DNA from 3 places in the Erwinia sp. L03-1 genome. Region 3 is predicted to be linked to each of the others. Evidence: predicted binding sites of a transcription regulator. Region 3 holds the regulator's gene; each other region holds the start of a gene.
The links. Region 3 encodes CRP, which controls carbon source genes, mostly activating them, when cyclic AMP is high. Its sites were predicted from a motif close to ATGTGANNNNNNTCACAT; they were not measured.

Region 1 (5,736 bases), 890 kb from region 3:
ACGTTTCCAGGGTTGCGACCCGAACAGATCGGCCGTGGCGGCTTTCTCATAGCGGTGCTGCGTCACCAGATGCTTATATAAATCCAGACTGAGCGCACCCGGAACGCCGTCCAGGTCGTCTTTCGCACGCGCCGCGTTTATCTGCTTCTCAATATCGGCAATCTGCTGCTGGAGGTGCAAAGGGGGAGAGCCATTGTCCAGGCTCTGACGGCGGGCGATGGGGCGCCCACCCTGATGCGCCTCGCCGGTGCGTAAGCGGGCGCGAATACGGTCGCGCTCCGTGGGAGCCAGCTGCGCAGGCTGTAGGGCTGGCGCAGAGTTTGCGCCAGGCGACAGAGGTTGCAGGGCTGGTGAAGGGTTTGCGCCAGCCGAAAGTGATTTCATTGCTTCACACCTTTTCTTATAAAAGAAACTGTGTGGTTTTTAATCAGCGCGGGTTCCCTAAAATGATCTGCCCGCCCTCTCCCAACCCTTTTTTGTTAGCCGCCCACGCTTTCCCTGGCTCTTGCTGTTAGCCGCCCGCCAGCGGCGCAGTGCTGAGTACGATGCCAGCAAACAGCAGCAGGCCCACGTAGTTATTATTCAGAAAGGCCTGAAAGCATGCCTTTCTCTCCCGGTCGACAATCAGCTTTTGCTGGTAGATAAACAGCGCGCCCGCCAGCAGAACAGAGAGGTAAAACAGGCTACCCAACTGCAGCATCCAGCCGGTAATGACCATCAGCACCAGCGTCGCCAGCTGTAGCAGCCCGATAATCAGCCGGTCAAAGCGACCAAACAGGATTGCCGTAGACTTCACGCCGATTTTCAGATCGTCGTCGCGATCAACCATCGCATACTGCGTATCGTAGGCCACCGTCCAGCAAACGTTCGCCAGAAACACCAGCCAGCAGGCTGGCGGCACCGTTTCGCTCACCGCAGCCCAGCCCATGGGAATGGCCCAGCCAAATGCAGCGCCCAGCACCACCTGCGGCAGATGCGTGTAGCGCTTCATAAACGGATAGACCCAGGCCAGTGCCAGGCCGCCCAGTGAGAGCCAGATGGTCATGGTATTCATCGTCAGCACCAGGCAAAACGACACCAATACCAGTCCGGTAAACAGCAGTTTCGCCTCCTTTGAGGTGACCGCGCCGCTGGGGAGCGGTCGCCCCTCGGTACGCTTAACGTGGCCGTCAATTTTGCGATCGGCAAAATCGTTCACCACGCAGCCCGCCGCACGCATAAAAAATACGCCCAGCACAAAGACCAGCAGCACCTTTAGCGGGGGCAGGCTCATGCCCGCCAGCCACAGCGCCCACAGCGTTGGCCACAGCAACAGCAGCGACCCGATGGGCTTATCAATACGCATCAGTCGGCTGTAGGCCTGGAGTTTACCCGCGGGGAACGTTCTCTCCATGCTACAGGCTCCTGTCCATTGGGTGGGATGAGTAAAGGGGGGCCGCGGGTAGAAACAGCTCGGTCAGCAGCAGCGGCTTGTCGGAGAGGCGCAGGCGCGAACGACGCCCCCACAGCCCATCAACCTGCCCTGGCTCAATAAAGTCACGCGTCAGCGTGGAAGAGGCAAACAGGTAGCGTCCCAGCGGGCGCGTACCCAGCTGCTGTAACATCTGTTCCGGGCCATTCAGCGTTGACGCCGGCACCAGGGTGCGGCCAGCCAGCCAGGGGACGCCGTCGCCGCATAGCAGGATCTCACGCAGCCAGTAGCGGGTCTCTGCGGGCAGCAGGGCGACCTCGTCGCCCGCCTCCCCAGCGCGAATAAACCCTTCCTGCTGAACCTCCACGGTCACCTGGCTGCAGTGCCGCTCCAGGCGCCGGGTCATTGAGTCTTCTTCCATCAACCAGTCAAGCAGAGGGGGCGTGAGCAGCGACGAAGTCACAGGCAGCCATGCCATGGCGCGCAGTTGTGCCAGCGCGTTATCAGCCATACGGCGTCCTCGGATAAAAATTTCGGTGCCATAGTGTAGCGCAGTCGCCGATCGGGTACACCGCTGCGGGTGCCATTATCGGAAATTTTGACTACTCACGCTTCAGACGATTGCTGTTCGCCAGCCACAGGGTGATCACCAGGATCAGGATCGCTACGGCGTAGGCCAGCGTGTCTAACGGATTTTCATGGTCGACAATAATCAGCCGGATAATGGCGGTAATGCCGATATAGACGAAGTAGCGCAGCGGGAAGTGGTAGCCGGACTGGAAATACTTCACGATAAGCGCGATAAACTCGAAATAGAGGAAATAGATAACAATGCCGTCGATCAGCATATAGGAGGAGGTCTGCTCCCCGGTATTCAGTAGCACATTGGCCAGATGAAACGTTTCCCTGCCTAAAAAAACCACCAGAATACAGGCCAGCATAATCAGGCCAATATTCAGCACCATCTGTAAAATCCAGGCAATACGCGAAGCGGTAATCATGCAAACTTCCTCAAAAAAACACGTTATTCGTCAGGACAGTCCTGGCACGGATAATATGCTTTAGTGTGATGAAGTTCACAAGTTTAGTTGCAGGCCGCGTAGGGACGCGGCCTGCGGCGGGTTAACGGAAATCGATATCGCGATCGGAGGTCATATCATAAAGCTGGTATTTACGACCGAGCATCTGGCCACCGTCACGCGTCAGCGGCGTCCAGTTAACCTGAGCGCGTCCTCGCGTTGGTGAGGCGGTAAACAGATCCATCGGAATCGAGATATAGAAGCCTTTGGTGAAGTCCCCTTCGCCGTACTCTTCCGCCGATACGTTGGTTTTGGTGGCGTAAGCGCCGACTATCACGCCGCTGTCAAACTGACGTGAGACATCGATCGTCGCGCCTTTATCCTCGGCCAGATACTGCCCGACGCTCGCCTTCACCAACACCTGATTGTTGAAGAAAGAGGGACGCCAGTAGGCGGTCAGATTACCGGTTTTTGCGTGGTAGCCGGTAAACTGCATCATGTTGTCCCAGTCACGCTGCTTGACGTAGTTGGCATCAATACCAAACGCCCAGTCAGAGTCCAGCGGACGGTAGAGCACTTCGCCCCCCACGCCGCCGTACATTGTTTCCAGATAGCCGCCATACATCTGCCCGTAGAAGCCGTTCCCCAGGGCGTGCATGTAGTTAGCCTGCAGATTATTTACATAAACGTTATTTTCGACGTAATCGCGAATATGGGTACGCACGCGCGGCAGCGTGGAGTCGGTCGGTGCGCCGTTGTAGTTAAATTTGTCATAGTTATTCGCCAGGTTGGCAAATACGCTGCCGTCCAGCAGCAGGTGGTCGGTGAGCCAGTAGTTGGCATTGGCCATCACCCCAACCTGATAGAGGTAGAAGCTTTCCGGGCCGCCGACCGACTGATTCAGCACCGGCGCCAGACTGTAGTCCAGCCGGTCTGCATCAATATGGTAGCCCTGCTCGGTATGGCCCGGATCGACCGGCTCCACCCGCTGCTGATCGAGGGTTTTCTCTTTGCCCAGCGGATAGCCTTCCAGCTGCTGGCGCAGGCTGTCAACGCGGGTTACGGTAGTCACCTGCGGCATATTGCTGCGGGTTTCCGTCACGTTCAGCGTATCAACGTTAGCAGGCAGGTTGTTCATCATGATCACGTTGGCGCGATCGACCCCTTCCTGCGTGTTGCGGTACTTACTCTGCTGGCCGGTGGCATACAGGGTATTGCCCTTAACCTGTAAATTTGGACCGTTCAGCCCGGCATTATATTTCAGATCCGTCAGCTGGCTGGCGACGACGGTTGGCTCCAGAAACCTGCCCTGCGGCTGAGGTTTATAAGCCGGTTTCGGCACGTCAGCGGCGGCAGAATGCAGGTCGTTGAAGTTGGTGCGCAGCGTGAATCCGGCCATAAAGGTGTTGCCGCGCTCGTAGCTGACGTTGACATCGGCCCAGTCGCTGAGGCGATAGACTGCGCCCACGTTAACTTTACTTTTCTGCTCCAGGCGTCCCGCAAAATCATCCTGATAATCGTTGCCTTCGTACTCTGCTTTAAGGCGCAGCGGCTGCCACGGCGTCTGATACTCCACGCCGCCAAAAATCGCAGCCGGGCCTTTAAACAGGTCCTTACCGTTAACCGATCCTGCCGTGCCGTTGCCGTTCGAACGATTACAGAAACTGCTGTCGGCCTGGCAGAACGGATTTTTTACCGTGCCGCTGTTGCCAAGGTAGCCCGTGCCCATCCCCAGGGTGAAGTCGAACGGTCCCCAGGCCTTGGTCGCCACGACATATTCACTGTCGAACAGGCCGGTACCGCCCAGGTCACGCGCCCCGACTGAGACTTCCGGCAGCCAGTAGCCCTCCTGCCACAGCCGCGCTTTAAGATCGAACGCCTTATCTTTATAGCTCTGATTGCCACTGAAGCTGTCCACGGCGCTGTAGCGGCGGGTTTTTACGTCGGTATAGCGGATGGTGGCTTCCAGCCACGGAAACAGCTGCACCGATGAGGAATAGAAGCGGTACTGGTCGTTATAGCGGTAGTTGAGGCTAAATTCGCCATCCTTTGCCATCCGCGCGGTCGGCACCTGCATCAGGCCAACCCCGCCGAAGTCAGACTGCGATGGCCCAACCGGATCGGCAAAGGTCGCGGCCTGCGCCTGGCAGGCACAGGCAACGGAGACAGCCAGCAGGCTGAGAAGACAGGTTTTTTTCATCAGTCAGGGATCCGGTGCGTCAGTACAGAAACAATCTGCTGGTTGAGATCGTCATAATCGCCGGGCAGCGACCATGAGGAGAAGCCAACGTAAAGAGTGCTACCCGCCTCGGGTTCAGCGTGACGCCGGTTCCAGTAGGCGACTGGCACCTCCGTTACCCTGCCCTCGGGTGAAATCAGCACGGCGGTATTACGTTCGGCACCGGAAAGGCGGTCGTGCGCGTTAAGGTAGTCAACCACGCTGCGGCCAGGCTGCCATGAGGTTTTGCCGCTGTCGGTGATAAGCCCCGCCAGGGTCAGCGTGACAGGCTTTTGCAGCGTATAGACGCTGTAGTCGCCCTCAAGGCGGCGATTCTCTGCCGGGCGCATACGCACCCAGTCAGGATCAAGGTTCACAATCTGCCGCCCGGTGACCCTCACCGCCGCAATCTGCTGGCGCAGGTTATCGACCACTGCCGCCTTGTCGCCGTCATCATCCGCACGCAGCCGGGCGCTCCAGCCCTGCAGGCGCGCCAGCAGCTGTTGCTGCTGCTGAATGGCCGCCGCCGTTGCCAGCTTTTCGGCGATCACCGTCCCGGGCCACCAGGTTTTTCCCATCAGCGCCGGGCTGGAAACCAGCTGCGCGAGGTTTTGTGCATGGTCAACCGTGGAAGTTTGCGTCTGGCCGGGGGAGTACACCGTAACCTGACTTTCTGCATAAGCACTTAGCGAGACGCCAAGTGAGATCCCTGCGAGGAGTAGCGTTATTTTTTTCATGATTTCGCGGGCTTCAGGATTGTGGTTTCAACGAGGAAGTCATCGCCGGTGGGCTTCTGCTGTGTCTGACGAACCTGTCCGGTGGTGGTGTCGATCCAGAAGGTGTTGGTCCATGCGCTGCCGTCCGCGGCGATGGAGACCTTCTCCTGCCATACCCGGCAGGCCACGCGGCGACCGGCAATATCAAGCACCCGATCGTTCAGGCGGCTGAAGTGGGAAACGGCCGTCCCGGCACGGAATTTACCGCCCTCTGTCCAGCTTATCAGGCGCGTCCAGCTTGCTCCCTCGGTCAGATGCAGCGGATCGGCCAGCGGATCCTGCTGGAGGTTTGTTACCGCAGTCAGGTTGTCT
Region 2 (5,736 bases), 380 kb from region 3:
GCCAGGGCGCTGATACGTCCGGCTTCACGCAGCAGCGCCTGCTCTTCGGGTGACTTAATCAGGCGCATTTCATGGACCCAGGGGCGCCAGTCAGTGAGCGTCGACGGGGCAAAACGGTTTTGCCGCGCGCCGTTACGCAACGTTTCCAGTGCAGCAAACAGCAGGCCGTCGGCGACAGGGTAAAGCCCCTGCGCATGGTAGACCACATCCAGCCCGTTCAGCAGCTGGGGCAGCTGCTCGCTGATAGCGTCCCAGGGGAGCGCACGGTCAACGGACAAGGCGGCCGGTGCGGCATCCTGGCCCAGACGGCGACCGAACCAGATTTCCGCCGTAAGATCGCGCACGCGATTGAACAGCACGCTGTGACTATGGTTTTCGGCGCTTTTGATCAGCACCAGTACGGCTTCAGGCTCGTTAAAACCGGTGAAATACCAAAAATCACTGTTCTGACGGTAAGGGTACTCGCTGTCATTACTGCGGGTCGCCTCCGGTGCGGCGAAAATCACCGCCGCGCTGGCGGGTGCCATTTTAGCCAGCAGTGCCTGCCGGCGACGAACGAACTCTTGCTGTATCATCAGCTCTCCTGGGGCAATCCTTGTGGGTCACCGTCCGCTAAATAATTGCGCGTCATACCGCTGCACGTTGTTGCGTAACCCGCCTGCACTCTGCATTCACTGGAACAATCCTTTAGTGCAGAGTCGGTTTTTTCACTTCCACTGCGGTCGGGACCACATGAGTAAAGGTATCATGGCAGAGCAGCGCGGCAACGCGAACGTATTCGATCACCTCCTCCAGCGACTGCTCCAGCTCTTCCTGATCTTCGTCTTCATCGTAGCCCAGTTGCGCGATAGTGCGCAGGTCGTCAATCGCCTCACCCGTTTCTCCGGTGACTTTATCCAGCTTTGGCTGAGAAACGCCCAGCCCCAGCAGGAAATGATTGACCCAACCGGCCAGCGCATCGGCGCGGTCAAAGACGGTGATGTCATCGTCCTGGGGCAGATACAGCTGAAACAGGAAGCCCTCCTCCTCCAGCGCGTCAACAATGCCCTGGTGCAGCTGCTGAAGCGGCAGAGCAAGCGACTGAGAGAAAGCCATTCCTTCATTGGTCAGGTCATGAACCAGCGCTTTCCAGCTGGTGTCATTGTTACCGCCGCAGATCATTCCGCTGATCAGACCGTGCATTTCAGCAGGCGTCATTCCCACGCCCTGCTGCGTCAGTACTGAGGCCAGCTGGTCATAGCCCGGCATTGTGTTTGTTAGTGGCATACGTTTTGATCGTCGTTGGCTGGATGAGTTCGTGGTATGCTACCACCAGGTGCCTCAACGATTCCAGAAAGGGGTTGTTTCTTCTGTTAGGGGTAGTTATAGTGGCGCCCCTCTCAACCCATTGAGTGGTATAGAGATTGGCGGCGCAGTAATCATTCAGGATGGTGGCATGTCTGCACAACCCGTAGATTTACAAATTTTTGGCCGTTCTTTACGAGTAAATTGTCCGCCTGAACAGCAAGATGCGCTGAATCTGGCTGCCGAAGACCTCAATCAGCGGTTGCAAGATTTAAAAGTTCGCACTAGAGTCACAAATACCGAGCAGCTGGTTTTTATTGCCGCGTTGAATGTTTGTCATGAGCTGGCGCAGGAAAAAGGAAAAACCCGCGACTATGCCAGTAACATGGAGCAGCGTATTCGTATGTTGCAGCAGACTATTGAACAGGCACTGCTTGAGCAGGGTCGCATTACAGAACGTAGCGGTCCAAAGTTCGAATAACACCTCATCGTTTACTGTGATACAGTGACGGTGAAGTAAAAAATTCTCTGAGATGTTTGCAAGCGGGCCCGTCCCCTGAGCCGATATTTAATACCAACAGAGTGTGACGCTCTGTAACCTGTGTGCAAGCTCGGTCCGTCCGAGAAGCCTGATGGTTGCGACGGCATACTCACCTTGAACCAAGGGTTCAAGGGTTACAGCCCGCGGCGGCATCTCGGAGATACCCCATTTTTACCCCGCTTCGCATCTGAACGGGTTCTGTTTTCATCCCCTGGCTACTGAACGCCTTTTCCTCTAAGGCATCTGCTTACTCTAAGGCATCTGCCGCGAAAAAGCTAAACCCCCACCCCCCATCCGACTTAGCCGTGCCTGTTCCACACATAAGCTACTCATAAGCCGCACCGCCAATAAGCTGCATCCCGTTACCGTAAGCAAAAGCCGCTTTGCCGCTTTCATCAAGATTGCATTGATTCAGAAACTGCCTCGCATCATTACCGGGTCGAAATAGATAAGGGTAGTCGGTAGAGAAGAGAATTCGCCCGACGCCCACAATGGCTACCGCCCTGTTCAGGAATCACCCGAAGGGCGGGCAGACGATCGAATAAGGCTGTGCTGAGATGACGGTTTGCCCGGTCGGGGTCGAAGTTTCGTTGTTCCTGTGGCAGAATTCTGATGGATTAGGTTGTATACCGCGCTAATGATTCTGAGTCATTGCTGCGATCGGCCCGTAGATAATCCGCTTTCGGACCCGCCACTCAGCCAGGGTGATGTTTATGAATATAAGCCTTCCCACTCGCCAGGAGATCCGCACGCGCGCTCGACACCTTCGGCGTAACCTGACGACAGAGCAGCAGCTCAATGCAGCTAATCAGGCAGCTATCCTCGCAATGAATTTTGCGCCGGTACAGCAGGCCCATAAGGTCGCACTTTTCCTCTCTTTTGACGGTGAACTCAACACAAAACCGCTGATAGCCGAACTGAGGCAGCGCGGTAAACAGGTGTATCTCCCGGTTCTGCATCCGTTTTCCACAGGCCAGCTGCTGTTTATTCGCTACGATGCCAGCACCCCGCTCACACCTAATCGCCTGGGTATTCCCGAGCCGCCGCTGGATATTCGTAATCTGGCAACGCTCAGCGATCTGGATGTGCTGATGGTACCTCTGGTGGCGTTTGATGCGCAGGGGCAACGGCTGGGTATGGGTGGCGGTTTTTATGACCGGACGCTGCAGTACTGGCCGCAGCATGGGCTGTTACCGGTAGGGTTGGCTCACGATTGTCAGCAGGTGGAGGCGCTACCTGGAGCAGACTGGGACGTGCCGCTGCCGGTAATCATTACGCCCTCTAAGGTTTGGCAGTGGTGAATACGGCGTTTTGAGTGCATCAGGTAAATACACGAACCTGAAGTCAGCAAATTTAAAAGCGAGTCGACATATTCAAATTCGATAATCGTTTAAATTCAAAAAAATAAGAACTTCGTAAATACGAAAATGGTTTTACTAAAAGCAGCTGAAATAAGGATACTGCGCTCAGGGAGCGGCGGGCAAGGATGCCCGCTCGCGACCGGGAAGTCCGGCCTGGAAACCCGGTTAAACTACACCGCACAGCCGTATTAAGGCGGGCGGACAAGTCAATTATCAGTAAAGCAGACGGGCACGGATAGTGCCTGGAATCGCCTTCATTAGCTGAAGTGCCGTATTCGCAACCTCATGTGATGCGTCGATATCAATCACCACATAGCCCATCTGCGGTGTGGTTTGCAGATACTGTGCGGCAATGTTGATGCCCTGCCCGGCAAAAATGTTGTTAAGTGCCGTTAGGATACCCGGGCGATTCTCGTGAATATGCAGTAAACGACTCTGCTCACCGTGCATCGGCAACGAGACTTCCGGGAAGTTAACCGCTGAGAGCGTTGAGCCGTTGTCGGAGTATTTCGCCAGCTTGCCCGCGACTTCGACGCCGATATTTTCCTGCGCTTCCTGCGTTGAACCACCAATATGCGGCGTCAGGATCACATTATCAAATTCGCAAAGCGGTGAATTGAACGGATCGCTGTTGGTCGCAGGTTCTTCCGGGAATACGTCAATTGCCGCCCCGGCGAGATGTTTGTCGGCCAGCACCTTACACAGCGCAGGAATATCTACCACCGTCCCGCGAGAGGCATTAATCAGCAGCGAGCCCGGTTTCATCATCGCCAGCTCCTCTGGCCCCATCATATTCTGCGTCGATGCCGTTTCCGGTACGTGCAGGCTAACCACGTCGCTCATATTCAGCAGCTCGGACAGGTAGCGCACCTGCGTGGCATTACCCAATGGCAGCTTGTTCTCAATGTCGTAGAAATAGACGTGCATCCCCAGGCTTTCCGCCAGCACACCCAGCTGCATGCCAATATGACCGTAGCCAATGATACCCAGCTTCTTGCCGCGCGCCTCATAGGAACCCGCCGCCAGCTTATTCCAGACGCCCCGGTGGGCTTTGGCATTGGCCATCGGTACGCCACGAAGCATCAACAGCAGTTCACCGATTACCAGTTCAGCAACGGATCGGGTATTGGAGAAAGGCGCATTAAAAACCGGGATCCCGCGCTTCGCTGCTGCATTAAGGTCAACCTGATTGGTTCCAATGCAGAAACAGCCCACCGCTACCAGCTTTTCAGCCGCTGCGAAGATCTCTTCGCTAAGATGCGTGCGTGAGCGGATACCGATAAAGTGCGCATCACGAACGGAGGCTTTCAGCGACTCACTGTCCAGCGCGCCTTTATGAAATTCGATGTTGGTATAGCCTGACGCGCGCAAATTATCGATCGCGCTCTGGTGTACGCCTTCCACCAGCAGGAACTTAATCTTATCTTTCTCCAGTGATACTTTTGACATTTCCCGACCCTATTTATCAGACTTCAGAAGGAGCTGACCTCACAATATTTTTCAGATATAAGGCAGCCTTCTGTCAAAGTATCAAAATCTACGCCTGCGGCAATACAAACGATTGCCCGGCAGGCAGCATGGCAGCGACGCATCAGGGGGCAAACTGGCAGATAATCACGGTGTAAAGCCTCGCGCCAGTGCGATCGGCCGACCTGCGGAGTTTATGTGATATAAGTCACTATATTTCCAGGTCTGAAAGAAAAGATGTTTTTTAACTAAAATTATCCCGCGCCCTGAGGCGCAGGTCAGATCCTCACTGAAGGACTTTAACGCCCTCTGGCGTACCGATTAAGGCAATATCGGCACCGCGCGCCGCAAACAGCCCGACAGTGACCACGCCAGGCAGTGCATTTATCGCCTTTTCCAGCGCGACGGCATCCATAATTTGAAGATTATGCACGTCGAGAATATCGTTACCGTTATCAGTCAGGACATGCTGACGGTATTCCGGCAGCCCACCCAGCTTGACCAGTTCACGCGCCACATAGCTACGCGCCATCGGGATAACCTCAACTGGCAGTGGAAAATGACCCAATACGTCCACCTGTTTGGAACTGTCAGCGATGCAGATAAATTTTTCGGCCACGGCGGCAATAATTTTTTCACGCGTAAGCGCAGCACCGCCGCCTTTGATCATCTGAAGGGAGGCATTAATTTCATCAGCGCCGTCGACATAAACCGACAGGGAGTCAACCTCGTTCAGATCGAAAACCGGTATTCCCAGCGCTTTTAATAACGCGGTAGAGGCATCGGAGCTGGATACGGCTCCTTCAATCTGGTGCCTGACAGACCCCAGCGCATCGATAAAATGAGCGGCGGTAGACCCCGTACCTACGCCAACAATCGTTCCCGGCTGTACGTATTTCAGTGCGGCCCAGCCGACCGCCTTTTTCAGTTCATCCTGCGTCATAATATGTTTAGAATCCGTACTGATACTGTGTGCGCGTAGTATAAAACAACCCTTGCAGAAAACAGTGCATTTGTTGTCAGTCTGGAAGACAGCCCACAAACAAGCGGAGGGTTAAGCACGTTATTGCGCAGGGAAAGCGA
Region 3 (5,736 bases):
GGCTGGGCGTCGTTATGCATTTTCGCGGCTGCAGCGGCGAACCAAATCGCCTGGCGAGGATTTACCACTCGGGCGAAACCGGCGATGCGCGCTATTTTATGCAGTGGCTGCGCGACGAATGGGGTCGCGTCCCAACTGCGGCCGTTGGCGTTTCGCTGGGGGGAAATATGCTCGCCTGCCTGCTGGGAGAGCAGGGAGAAGATTGCCTGATCGATGCCGCAGTAGTGGTCTCCGCGCCGCTGATGCTTGAGCCGTGCAGCAGGAAGCTGGAGCAGGGGCTGTCGCGCGTTTACCAGCACTACCTGCTTAACCTGCTAAAGCAAAATGCCGGGCGAAAGCTACGTGCATGGCCGGGTACGCTGCCGGTTGACCTGCCCGGGCTGGAAGCATTAAAAACGCTGCGTGACTTCGATAACGCCATCACCGCGCCTGCCCATGGCTTTCTTGACGCGACGGACTATTATCAACGCTGTAGCGCCATGCCGCTGCTGCCCGGCGTACGCAAGCCGCTACTGATTATTCATGCCCGGGACGACCCTTTTATGACTGATGAGGTGATCCCCGCGCCTGACCTGCTGCCCCCGTCGGTGGAGTATCAGCTCACCCGGCACGGCGGTCATGTAGGATTTGTTGGGGGGACCCTGCGCAACCCGGAAATGTGGCTGGAGCAGCGTATCCCCGAATGGCTTTCAACCTGGCTGGACAACTAACGTGATTATTCCCTGGAAAGAGCTGGACGCAGAGACGCTGGATAACCTGATCGAATCTTTCGTGCTGAGAGAAGGCACCGACTACGGCGAGCAGGAGCGCTCGCTGACGCAGAAAGTGGAGGACGTACGCCGTCAGCTTATCAGTGGTGAAGCCGTACTGGTCTGGTCCGAACTCCACGAGACGGTGAATATTATGCCGCGCGGCAGGATTACCGGTTAGCGATCGTGACCGGGCGTGACACCCGGACGCAAATCGTGTTACCAATGCCGCCTTGATGCGTTTTTCTCAGAGAGTCGTTAGCCATGTCAGCCAAACATCCTGTGATTGCCGTAACGGGTTCCAGCGGTGCGGGAACCACGACTACCAGCCTGGCCTTCCGCAAAATTTTTCAGCAGCTAAACCTCCATGCCGCTGAAGTTGAAGGTGACAGCTTCCACCGCTTTACGCGTCCTGAAATGGATATGGCTATTCGTAAAGCGCGTGATATGGGCCGCCATATCAGCTATTTCGGCCCCGAGGCTAACGATTTTGCCCTGCTGGAGCATACGTTTGCCGAATATGGCCGCAGCGGTAGCGGCCAGTCGCGTAAATACCTGCATACCTACGATGAAGCGGTACCCTGGAACCAGGTGCCGGGCACCTTTACGCCCTGGCAGCCGCTGCCCGAGCCGACTGACGTGCTGTTCTATGAAGGTTTACACGGTGGCGTAATGACGCCGCAGCATAACGTTGCGGAGAATGTCGATCTGCTGGTCGGCGTGGTACCGATCGTCAACCTTGAGTGGATCCAAAAGCTGGTCCGCGACACCAGCGAGCGGGGGCACTCCCGCGAGGCGGTGATGGACTCCGTGGTACGCTCGATGGAGGACTACATCAACTATATTACCCCGCAGTTTTCGCGCACCCACATCAACTTTCAGCGCGTACCTACGGTGGATACCTCCAATCCGTTTGCGGCACGCGGTATCCCATCGCTTGATGAAAGCTTTGTGGTTATCCACTTTCAGGCGCTGGAGGATATTGATTTCCCCTATCTCCTGTCGATGCTGCAGGGCGCGTTTATCTCTCAGATCAATACGCTGGTGGTGCCGGGCGGCAAAATGGGGCTGGCGATGGAGCTGATAATGGGGCCGCTGGTCAGGCGTCTGATTGAGGGGAAAAAGATAGTCTGAGACACCGTGCGTTAAGCCCCAGAGAAAAAAATAGTCCGGGCCACTGCGCATTAGCCCCACAGGCTGGGGCTAATGGAATGTTAAATTTCGATCGCTTCAAAGCTGTGGGTGATTTCAACGCCTTTGCCCAGCATCAGGGCAACGGAGCAATACTTTTCTGCCGACAGGTCGACGGCGCGGGAAACGGCTTTCTCCTCCAGGCCCTTACCGCTAACAATAAAGTGCAGGTTGATATGGGTGAACAGACGGGGTGCTTCTTCCCGGCGTTCGGAAGTCAGTTTGACCTCGCAGTCAGCCACGTCATGGCGCCCCTTTTGCAGGATTGACACCACGTCGATGGCACTACACCCGCCGGCCGCCATCAGAACCATTTCCATTGGGCTGGGTGCCTTATCGCCCGCATTGCCGTCCATTAAAATCTGGTGCCCGGATGAGGATTCTCCCAAAAACGTGAGCCCTTCTACCCATTTAACACGTGCTTGCATAACAAATCCCTCTAAGTCATTCAGTTAACGCCAGATTACGCTTCGGCAACAAAAACGGCAATGCGACAATTTTCACACTATGCTGAAGCGAGACAACACAAGACACTCGTTCCAAGCTGTGCTACAAACAAAGCTGTAATAATTTCGTTCGTACTCTACAAGCATGACGAAACGGCACAACATAACGACCCAGGCCTGCGACAGGGTTCGGGATAATTTCCCTGATGGGAAACGCGTCACTATTTCAACGCCTGACAGGGAACTCTGCCCCTGTGTTTAGGCATGATGACAACAGAGGATAATCGCGAATGGTTCTCGGCAAACCGCAAACAGACCCGACTCTTGAATGGTTCCTGTCACATTGCCATATTCATAAGTATCCATCCAAAAGCACGCTAATTCACCAGGGTGAGAAAGCGGAAACGCTTTACTACATCGTGAAAGGTTCAGTCGCGGTGCTCATTAAGGATGAGGAAGGCAAAGAGATGATCCTCTCTTACCTCAACCAGGGCGACTTTATCGGTGAACTTGGCCTGTTTGAAGAGGGTCAGGAGCGTAGCGCATGGGTCAGGGCGAAAACCGCCTGTGAAGTGGCTGAAATATCCTATAAGAAATTCCGTCAGCTTATTCAGGTTAACCCTGATATTCTGATGCGACTCTCTTCGCAGATGGCTCGTCGCCTGCAGGTGACGTCTGAGAAAGTGGGGAATTTAGCTTTCCTCGATGTGACGGGTCGCATCGCGCAGACGCTACTAAATCTGGCTAAGCAGCCGGATGCAATGACTCACCCGGATGGGATGCAGATCAAAATCACCCGCCAGGAAATTGGTCAGATTGTGGGCTGCTCGCGCGAAACCGTGGGCCGCATACTCAAAATGCTGGAAGATCAGAATCTGATCTCCGCACACGGTAAAACTATCGTAGTTTATGGCACGCGCTAACCGGCTCTGATCCCCCCGGCGCAACCTCCCGTTGCGCCTTTTTTATTGGTATGGAGCGATGTGGCGCAGACTGATTTATCATCCTGAGGTTAACTATGCCCTGCGTCAGACGCTGGTGCTCTGTTTACCGGTAGCGATTGGATGGCTGTTGGGCGATCTGCAAAAGGGACTGCTGTTCTCCCTGGTGCCCGCGTGCTGCAATAACGCCGGTCTGGATACGCCGCATAAGCGCTTTTTCAAACGCCTTATCGTGGGCGGAAGCCTGTTTGCCTTTAGTAGCTTTCTGATCCAGTACCTGGGTGAGCACAGCGTTCCCCTGCCTGCGATTCTGTTTGCTATGGCAATGCTGCTGGGCGTCACGGGTGAAATCAGCCCACTGCATGCCAGGCTGCTGCCCGGATCGCTTATCGCCGCCATCTTCACCCTGAGTCTGGCCGGCCGCATGCCGATATGGGAGCCGCCCCTGCTCTACGTGCTGGGGACGATCTGGTACGGGGTGTTCAACTGGTTCTGGTTCTGGCTGTGGAAAGAGCAGCCGATGCGCGAAACCCTCAGCCTGCTGTACCGCGAGCTGGCCGACTATTGTGAAGCCAAATATACCCTGCTCACCCGTCTGACCGATCCTGATAAAGCCCTGCCGCCGCTGCTGGCCCGCCAGCAAAAAGCCGTCGATCTGATCGGCATCTGCTATCAGCAGATGCATATGCTGGCCGCCAACCGCGACAGCCATCATAAACGTCTCATCCGCGCGTTTCAGGTCGCGCTGGATTTGCAGGAGCATATCTCCGTCAGCCTGCATCAGCCTGAAGAGGTGCAGAAGCTGGTCGAAAAAAGCCATGCTGAAGCGGTCATTCGCTGGAACGCGCAAACCATCGCCGCACGACTGCGGGAGCTGGCCGATGATATTCTTTACCACCGGCTGCCGGAGCGCTTTGTGATGGACAAGCCGCTCGGCGCACTTGAAAAAATCGCCCGTCGAAGCCGGGATAATCCGGTGGGACAGTTCTGCTACTACCACTTCAGCCGCATTGCGCGCGTCCTGCGCACGCAGCGCCCTTTATATCAGCGCGACCTGATGGCCGATCGCCAGCGCCGCCTGCCGCTGCTGGCCGCCTGCAAAAGCTATCTGTCGCTGAAGTCTGCCGCCCTGCGCACCGCCGCCCGCTTTGCCGTGATGCTCACTTTCGCCAGTACCCTGGCGATGTTCTTCGACCTGCCCAAGCCCTACTGGATCCTGATGACGGTGATGTTTGTCAGCCAGAATGGCTACAGCGCCACCCGCGTACGCATCCAGCACCGTGCACTCGGTACGCTGGCCGGGTTGATTATCGCCGCCGTCGCCCTGCGCCTCCACGCGCCTGAGGCGATGGTGCTGTCGATAATGCTGGTTATCACGCTGGTCAGCTACCTGGTTATCCGCAAGTTCTACGGCTGGGCGATGATTGGTTTTACCGTCACCGCCGTGTACTCGCTCCAGCTGCTCTCGCTGAACGGCGCTGACTTCCTGCTGCCACGGCTGATGGATACGCTGATGGGATGCATGATTGCCTTTGGCGGCATGATCTGGCTGTGGCCCCAGTGGCAAAGCGGGCTGCTGCGGCAAAATGCCCACGACGCGCTGGGCACCTACCAGGATGCGCTGCAAATGCTGCTTGGCAGCGAGCAGGATCCGGTCAGGCTGGCTTACCAGCGTATGCGCGCCAACCAGGCGCATAATGCGGTGTTCAACTCGCTTAATCAGGCCATGCAGGAACCGGGGTTTGATTCAAACTATTTGGCAGACATGAAGCTGTGGGTGACGCACAGTCAGTTTATTGTCGAGCATATCAACGCGATGACCATCCTCGCCCGTGAACATACGATGCTCACTCCGGCGCTGGCCGAGCGCTACCTGCAAAGCTGTGAAATCGCCCTTCAGCGCTGCCAGCAGCGGCTGGAGTATGATGGTCCCGGCTCGGATACCAACGTGCTGGAGGATTTACAGGGAGAGTTTGAACAGGGACCGATAACGATTCTGGAGCGACACCTGAGGCAGATACTCGATCACCTCAGGATTATGCATACCATCTCTTCGCTGGCCTGGCGCGACCGGCCGCATCACGGACGCTGGCTGTCACGCCGCTTAAAAAAAGCGCCTAAAACGAAAGGCAGAACGCACAGCGAGAAGCGGGAGGAGAGCAGGCAAGCATAACGCGGGGTTTTCAGCCATCCAATAATCTCCCTTCCTGCTTACTGCTCCATGCTCCATGCTCCATGCTCCATGCATGATGCATCATGCTCCCTCCATGCATCATGCCGTCAGAATAGCGCTGTTTCTACCGCCCTGGCAAAGCGGGCCATGCCCTCTTCAATATCGGCAGGCTCAATCACCAGCGAAGGCGCAAAGCGCAGCACGTCCGTTCCGGCGTTAAGGACCATCACCCCTTC

Region 1: psiE (phosphate-starvation-inducible protein PsiE) is a predicted target of CRP. The motif match lies at 2,476-2,493, and genes of this name have one in related genera.
Region 2: serA (phosphoglycerate dehydrogenase) is a predicted target of CRP. The motif match lies at 4,850-4,867, and genes of this name have one in related genera.

What each region holds. Positions count from the first base shown of each region.
Region 1 covers NZ_CM178762.1:4,323,538-4,329,273, forward strand. The annotation lists gene AC4PCC_RS19825 (hypothetical protein) at 1-384, opposite strand, end outside; gene ubiA (4-hydroxybenzoate octaprenyltransferase) at 512-1,393, opposite strand; gene ubiC (chorismate lyase) at 1,395-1,922, opposite strand; gene psiE (phosphate-starvation-inducible protein PsiE) at 2,014-2,412, opposite strand; gene AC4PCC_RS19845 (YjbH domain-containing protein) at 2,534-4,630, opposite strand; gene AC4PCC_RS19850 (capsule biosynthesis GfcC D2 domain-containing protein) at 4,630-5,385, opposite strand; gene AC4PCC_RS19855 (YjbF family lipoprotein) at 5,382-5,736, opposite strand, start outside.
Region 2 covers NZ_CM178762.1:734,660-740,395, reverse strand. The annotation lists gene pepP (Xaa-Pro aminopeptidase) at 1-575, opposite strand, end outside; gene AC4PCC_RS03460 (YecA/YgfB family protein) at 688-1,266, opposite strand; gene zapA (cell division protein ZapA) at 1,436-1,765, shown strand; RNA gene ssrS (6S RNA) at 1,807-1,990, shown strand; gene AC4PCC_RS03445 (5-formyltetrahydrofolate cyclo-ligase) at 2,539-3,126, shown strand; gene serA (phosphoglycerate dehydrogenase) at 3,400-4,635, opposite strand; gene rpiA (ribose-5-phosphate isomerase RpiA) at 4,940-5,596, opposite strand.
Region 3 covers NZ_CM178762.1:351,188-356,923, reverse strand. The annotation lists gene AC4PCC_RS01555 (hydrolase) at 1-710, shown strand, start outside; gene AC4PCC_RS01550 (YheU family protein) at 712-930, shown strand; gene AC4PCC_RS01545 (phosphoribulokinase) at 1,014-1,883, shown strand; gene AC4PCC_RS01540 (OsmC family protein) at 1,964-2,368, opposite strand; gene crp (cAMP-activated global transcriptional regulator CRP) at 2,677-3,309, shown strand; gene AC4PCC_RS01530 (YccS/YhfK family putative transporter) at 3,368-5,500, shown strand; gene argD (bifunctional acetylornithine/succinyldiaminopimelate transaminase) at 5,608-5,736, opposite strand, start outside.